One region of the Clostridium chromiireducens genome, then DNA from elsewhere that is predicted to be linked to it. Evidence: riboswitches for the same ligand, from Rfam matches in the RefSeq annotation. Region 1 holds a riboswitch; the other holds the start of a gene.

The links. Region 1 has a riboswitch for cyclic di-GMP ahead of D2A34_RS11360 (response regulator). Riboswitches for the same ligand answer to the same signal wherever they lie in the genome.
Region 2: it holds a riboswitch for cyclic di-GMP, as region 1 does, so the genes downstream of both, D2A34_RS11170 (EAL and HDOD domain-containing protein) here and D2A34_RS11360 (response regulator) in region 1, are expected to answer to the same signal.

The regions. Positions count from the first base shown of each region.
Region 1 covers NZ_QXDJ01000003.1:7,857-11,351, reverse strand. The annotation lists gene D2A34_RS11365 (methyl-accepting chemotaxis protein) at 1-1,207, opposite strand, end outside; gene D2A34_RS11360 (response regulator) at 1,416-1,772, opposite strand; cyclic di-GMP riboswitch class I at 1,848-1,936, opposite strand; gene D2A34_RS11355 (carboxymuconolactone decarboxylase family protein) at 2,126-2,491, opposite strand; gene D2A34_RS11350 (thiamine pyrophosphate-binding protein) at 2,496-3,495, opposite strand, start outside.
Region 2 covers NZ_QXDJ01000002.1:1,281,458-1,284,952, forward strand. The annotation lists gene D2A34_RS11155 (PAS domain S-box protein) at 1-106, shown strand, start outside; gene D2A34_RS11160 (PaaI family thioesterase) at 174-620, shown strand; gene D2A34_RS26680 (hypothetical protein) at 1,059-1,226, shown strand; gene D2A34_RS11165 (DUF975 family protein) at 1,420-2,061, shown strand; cyclic di-GMP riboswitch class II at 2,154-2,236, shown strand; gene D2A34_RS11170 (EAL and HDOD domain-containing protein) at 2,342-3,495, shown strand, end outside.

The DNA of each region.
Region 1 (3,495 bases):
TTGCTCCGTGTGATATATCTTCTATTGCTCTTGATACTTCTCCTATGGAAGCTGTTACTTCCTCTGACATGCCAGCTAGATTTGATGAAGTTTCTAATACAATTTTTGATGAATTTGTAACATTTTCTATAAGATTTGATATATTTTTTATCATCTCATTAAAGGAGTTTGCTAAATCCATAAATTCATCTTTAGTAGATGCCACAATCGACACTGTTAAATCTCCCTTTGAAGCTTTTTCAAATACTTCCCTCAACTTTTTAATATTTTCTGCTATTCCTTTACTTAAGAATATGGATAGTGCTATTGAAATTATAATTATTACTAAAACTATAATCTCTGTCGTAATAAGTATTGAATTTGTATCATTTATTATTTCTTTTTCATCTAATGTAGCTACTAATTTCCAACCTGTAGCCTTATTGGTTTCGTAAACTCCAAACATCTTTGTATTATTCTCTTCATAAGCCACAAAGCCTGTATCTTGAGTTTTTGCAGCATTCCAAAATGATTGCTTAGAGGCATAATCAGTCCCAATTAAATCTTTATTAGGGTTAATTATCATCTTTTTTCCTTCAATATCAGAAATAAATATGTATCCTGTATTTCCTATCTTCTTTGTTCCTATTTTTTCTAGAATAGTATCCAAGGAAACGCTCATTGCGCAAACACCTATTACATTTCCATCTCTTTCAACTGCTTTTGCTATAGCCACAACACTTTTACCTGTTTGCGCATCTTGAAATGGTAGAGTTATTATAACTTTATGATTACCTTCTAAAGCTTGCTTATACCAATCTTTCTCTTTAGGATTATAACCATATGGCATTTTTTCGTTGGGATATATTTCAAATTTTCCATCTGCGGTTGCAAAATACACACTGAAAATATCTTTATCGCTTTCTTTTATATTCTTTAACATAGCCGCCGTAAATGTGTATGGTTCTTCTTTATCAGCATTAATAAAATTATAGTTACTCGACAACATTGTAACCATACTTCCAAATCCATTGAAGTAATTATTAATTCCATCATTTACTTCTAAAAGTGTTTGCTGACTTGTCGTTTTCAATTTTTCATTGAGAATTGCTTTAGCTTGCCTATTAGCTCCATAACCTAGAATAATTAATGGAATTATACATATTCCTAGTAAACTTATAATCAGTTTAACTCTTATACTTTGAAATTTAATTTTTTTTAAACGCATTTTAGATTCCCCTTCATCTAAAGTATTTTAACTATTTATAATACTTTCAGCTTTGTAAAATTATTGTTTGATGAATTAAATTGCAAAAAAGTCTTACTTCATACTATAATGAAATAAGACTCCTTCGTCTAAATTTATTTATATTAAATTTATTTATTCACACTAAACTATATTGCCATTATATATTGTTATTTTTTTCTTGTCAACTTTAAAACAAATTAGTTAACGTTTTTATAACTATATTTTCATTAAAAGGTTTTACTACGAACGACTTAGCTCCAGCTGTTACAGATTCACGAATCATTGCTTCTTGTCCCATTGATGATATCATAACCACTTTTGCATTAGAGTCAATTTTTTTAATTTCTTTTAAAGCACTTATTCCATCCATTTCAGGCATTGTAATGTCCATTGTAACAAGATCAGGATTTAACTCCTCATATTTTTTTACTCCGATAGCTCCGTTTTGTGCTTCACCAACCACTTCGAATCCACCATTTTCGAGTATCGTCTTTAAAACATTTCTCATAAATGCCGCATCATCAACTATAAGAACTCTTTTCATTATTATAAATCCTCCTTAATTATAAAAAAAGCAGGCAATAAAGATATTGCCTGCCATGAATAAACTATCATAATTTTTGGCAACCTGACTATCATGGCAATTAACGTTGCTTTAGACTCATGGCTTTGCGTCTCCACCTTTCAATGGATTTGCTATTTACACTTCTTTACTCATTAAATATTAACTTTTATTATAAACCAATTATTGAAACTTAACAATTAAGCCAACAATTGTAACTAACATTAACATAATAGCACATTTTACCAGTCTAATCAATAAATTTTTCGGTACATTATGACTATAATTACATTTAAATTCACAATGTATTGCATATATAAATTAATAATATACACTTAAATAGTTTTAAATATTTCACCTGCTATACCTATTGCGCTGCAGGCCTTAGGAAATCCTGCATATGCCGCACAATGTAAAATAATTTCTAAAATTTCTTCTTTTTTTAATCCTGCCTTTATAGCTGCTTTTATATGAAACTCCAATTGCTCAAAGGCTCCTTGCGTTATAAGAGATGTTATTGTTACTACTTCTCTTGTTTTTAGATCTAAATTTGGTCTTGCATATATTTGCCCAAAACCAAAAGAAATCATTTTATCCAAAAAATCCGGAAATATTTCACCTACTGATTTCACCATTTCTTCTCCGTTTGCATCTGTCATCTTCTTTAAAATATTAATTCCATTTTCATAATCCTTTTTCATTTTATTATCCCCTTTTCATAGTTGGTGGTATTTCACCTGGATCAACCACAACCTCTATTATTATTGTTTCATTATGTAAATTTGAAATTTCTAAAGCTTCTATTAGTGTTGATTCATTGTGACATTTATATGATTTTACACCTAGAGATTCACCAAATTTTTTAACATCCAATGGTACATTATATGTAGTTCCAACTTCCTTCCCAAAAAGTTTTAGCATAGCTTTTTCTGGCATATCTAATCTTCCATTATTTATCACTATAAAAGTGACAGGGATATTATAATTTGCTGCTGTTGATATTTCAGTACCATGCATAAAAGTGCATCCATCACCCGTTAAACAAATGATTCTTGAATTATGGTTTGATAACTGTGCACCAATTGAATAGCCAATAGCATGTCCCATTGCTCCAAATACATCATCAAAAAAGAAAGTGGCTGGTTTTCTGATTCTAAAATATCTTATTGCATAAAATGAATGACTTCCATCATCGCCAAATATAGTTGAATCATCCGGTAACTCTTTTCTTATTATTTCCATTGCATTAGCAGCTGAAAGATACTTTCTATTATCATTAACATTATCTTTAAATTCATAATTCTCTACTAGTAAATTATATTTATTTGATATTCTATCTTCGACTTTACTTAATACTGCTTGTAAGTTAGCTTTAATATCACCAATGATAGGTAGTGTAGGTGCTAACAGTGATTTTTCTATAAATGTATAGTCATAATCAAATTGAATAACTTCTTTAGGATAGTTTTCCTTCGATATACCGACTAAAGACATATCAGATAATTTACTACCTATTACAATCAATAAATCTATATTTTGATTAATGTATTCACTTGACTTTTCTGTTCCACCTAGCCCTAGCGCACCAAGTGATAATGGATGATTTTCGATAAATGTTCCTTTTCCACCTGGCGTAGTCATAACTGGTATACTCCACATTTCAGCTAAGCTTTTAACTTCCTCATATGCAAGGCTTGAATGAATA
Region 2 (3,495 bases), on a different contig from region 1:
TATGAATGGAGATAAGGAAAGATGTATCGAAATAGGAATGGACGATTATATATCTAAACCATTTGATATTGATACGCTAAAAAATACAATATTAAAATATATATAATATTAGCAATCGATGAAAATAAGAAATTACTCATGCGAAATGCTAGAGAGTTACAGGAGGTGTTATAATGACTAAACATCATCTTTTATGGTTAGAAAACTATTTGAAAGAAACATATCAGACATCAATACTAGAGAATTTTCTTAATCTTCAAATTGATGAAATTTCGGAGGGAAAGGTTAAATATAAAACAAAAATTATTGATAAATATTGTAATATATATGGTTATGTACATGGGGGCACATTGGCTTCAATTGCAGACGTGGTAATGGGAGTTTCATGTGTAACTTTAGGAAAACGTATAGTAACTACAGATTTGAGTATAAGTTATATAAAAAATGTACGTGAAGGAAATATAATTACAGCTGTTGGAGAAGTGATTAGTGATGGAAATAATATAATGAGAGCTGTATGCAAAATTTTTGATGAGAGCCAGGAGCTGCTTGTTCAAGCACAAGCTTCTTATTTTGTTATTGGAAGCTTTGATAATATTGATTATCCAAAGTCAAAATAATTACTCATACTGAGTTGCAGGTTTTACACTTATTACTTCATATTTAGATTAATTTAAATATTTTTGATTTCATTCAATGGTTATAATTGCTTTTATAGTTTGGAATTGTGGTATGAAAAACTATAAAAGCACATTCAAAAGATGTATTAATAAGTTTTAAAACACATAATACTTCAGAGGATTTGGAGAACCAAGTGAAATGGACGAAAATTTTTGTGGCTCTGAATGAAGAAAACGTTTATAGTTGACAAATAAATGACATAAATTAATGTTAATATATTTATTATAGGAGTAATCGTTATCAGTTATTTGCCCCAAAAGATTAATCTTTTGAATGTTATAATGATATTGTTTACAAATTTAAGAAAAAATTAATTAATTCATCAGAAAAATCATAAGAAATTAATAATATTATATAGGTAAAGGGGGGATGACTTAATGGGAAATATAATGAAAATAAACATGTATGCAGAAGTGAAAAGAAAAAAAGACGCAAAGATTGAGCTTAAAACTATCGAAAAAGTTATCTTAGAATATAACATCTGGATAAAGAAAGATAACAGAGAGGATAAAATGGAGAATTATGAAAGATTCATACAAGCGTAGTTACTTTTAAAGGTAGATTAAGTAGAGATACTTTATTTACCTTATTTTTTTGACTTGAATAATTATTCTTAGTGAGATATAAATTAATATAAAATTTACGATATAATACCAAAAATTGAAGTTTTATAGAAAATATGGTATTATATTAAATACAATTACTTAAATGGGAATATGAAATTGAGGAGGGAATTTAATGATTAATAGAGCAGAATTGAAAAGACATGCTAGGAATCAGCTAAAAGGAAGATGGGGAATAGCTATTGGTGCAATTATAGCTGTGTTTTTAATACAAATGTTATTTAATTTTATTACAAGGATTTTTGAGGATAATAATAATGCATTAGCTATCGTTTTAGCTATAATATCAATGATAGTTAGTACTGTAATGAGTATTGGGATGTGTAGATTTTCATTAAATTATGCTTATGAGGATAGAGATCCAGAATTCGCAGATATATTTTCAGGATTTAGAGTTATATTAAAAGCAATAGGATTATTTTTTTTGTTAGGAATAATAATATTGATCGGGACTATTTTATTAATAATACCGGGTATTATATTTAGTTATATGTTTTCACAATCTTATTATATATTAGCTGATGATAATAGTAAGTCTGTTATTCAATGTCTAAAAGAAAGTGCTGGAATGATGAAAGGATATAAATTCAAATATTTTGTGCTTTTACTTAGTTTTTTAGGGTGGATAATATTAGGGATTATTACATTAGGTATAGGTTTATTATGGGTGGTTCCATACATGAATGTAACAACGGCATCTTTTTATTTAACTGTTAAGAATAACTACTACCAATCTAATAGTTGGTTAAATGAATAAAATTGTATTATTTATTGAGTAAAAGATTACAAGTAATAATAATTATTGATTATAATTATTATTAATGATAAAATTACATTAATATGTATTATATTACAATTGGAAGCTGTGAAGAATTCGTTTATTTGGGCATATTAAGAATTTGGAGCTAGTTGTGCAACCGGCCAATTAAAACTGATTAACAAAATGATTAGTTTTAGTTGGCTTTTTATATTTGTAAAAGAACGTTTATAAAAAAATGTATGAATGATAAAAAATTACTAGAATAGGAGGAGTATACATGGATATTTTTGTGGCAAGGCAACCTATATTTAATTGTAGTAATGAAGTGGTTGCATATGAGCTTTTATTTAGAAATGGGCAGAATAATTTTTATGATAATACCAATGGGGATGAGGCAACACGAAATGTTATAGCGAATTCATTTTATGCTTTCGATTTTAAGAGTGTAACTGACAATAGGAAGGCATTTATAAATTTTACTGAAGAATTAATAAAAGAAGAAATAGCAACCATACTTCCAAGTGATTATGTTGTGATTGAAATTTTAGAAAATATAGAGCCGACTGATGAGGTTATAAACGCATGCAAAAAGCTTAAGAATAAAGGATTTACACTAGCCTTAGATGATTTCGTATTTGATAAAAAATATATGAAACTAATAGAAATGGCTGATATTATAAAAATAGATTTTAAAATTACAAAGGGATATGAAAGAAAGAAGATATTGGAATTAAAAAAGGTAAATAATAAGATAAAGTTTTTGGCTGAAAAAGTTGAAAATAAAGAAGAGTATGATGAAGCTTTAGGGTTAGGATACTCGTACTTTCAAGGATATTATTTTAGTAAGCCGATAGTGTTATCAACAAAAGATATTCCGACTAACAAAGATACAGCATTGAAGATTTTAAAGTTAATAAATAAAGAAGACTTTGAGTTTAATCATTTAGAAGATTTAATAATGAAAGACGTAGGGATATCTTATAAACTTATTAAATTGATTAATTCATCAGCTTTTTTTATGAAAAATAAAGTGACTTCTATAAAATATGCTATATCATTATTAGGAAGAAAAGAAATTGTAAAATGGTTATATGTAGTTTTATTAAATGATTTAAAGGAAAACAATACTAACGAATTATTAAAAGTTTCCCTTCAAAGAGCAAAAATGTGTGAAGCTATAAGCAATATGAGTGGGTATAATGAAAGAAGTTATTCGGCATATATGGTTGGTTTATTCTCAGTTATGGATGCAATTTTAGGCTGTCCAATTGAAGTCATTCTAAAGGAATTATTTCTATCTGATGAGATCAAAGAAGGTCTAATTGAAGAGGCAAACTCGTTAAATAAAATACTAAAGCTAGCTATTTATTATGAGAGGGGTCAATGGGAAAAGGTTACAATTTGCGCAGAAGAGATGCAAATTGATATAAA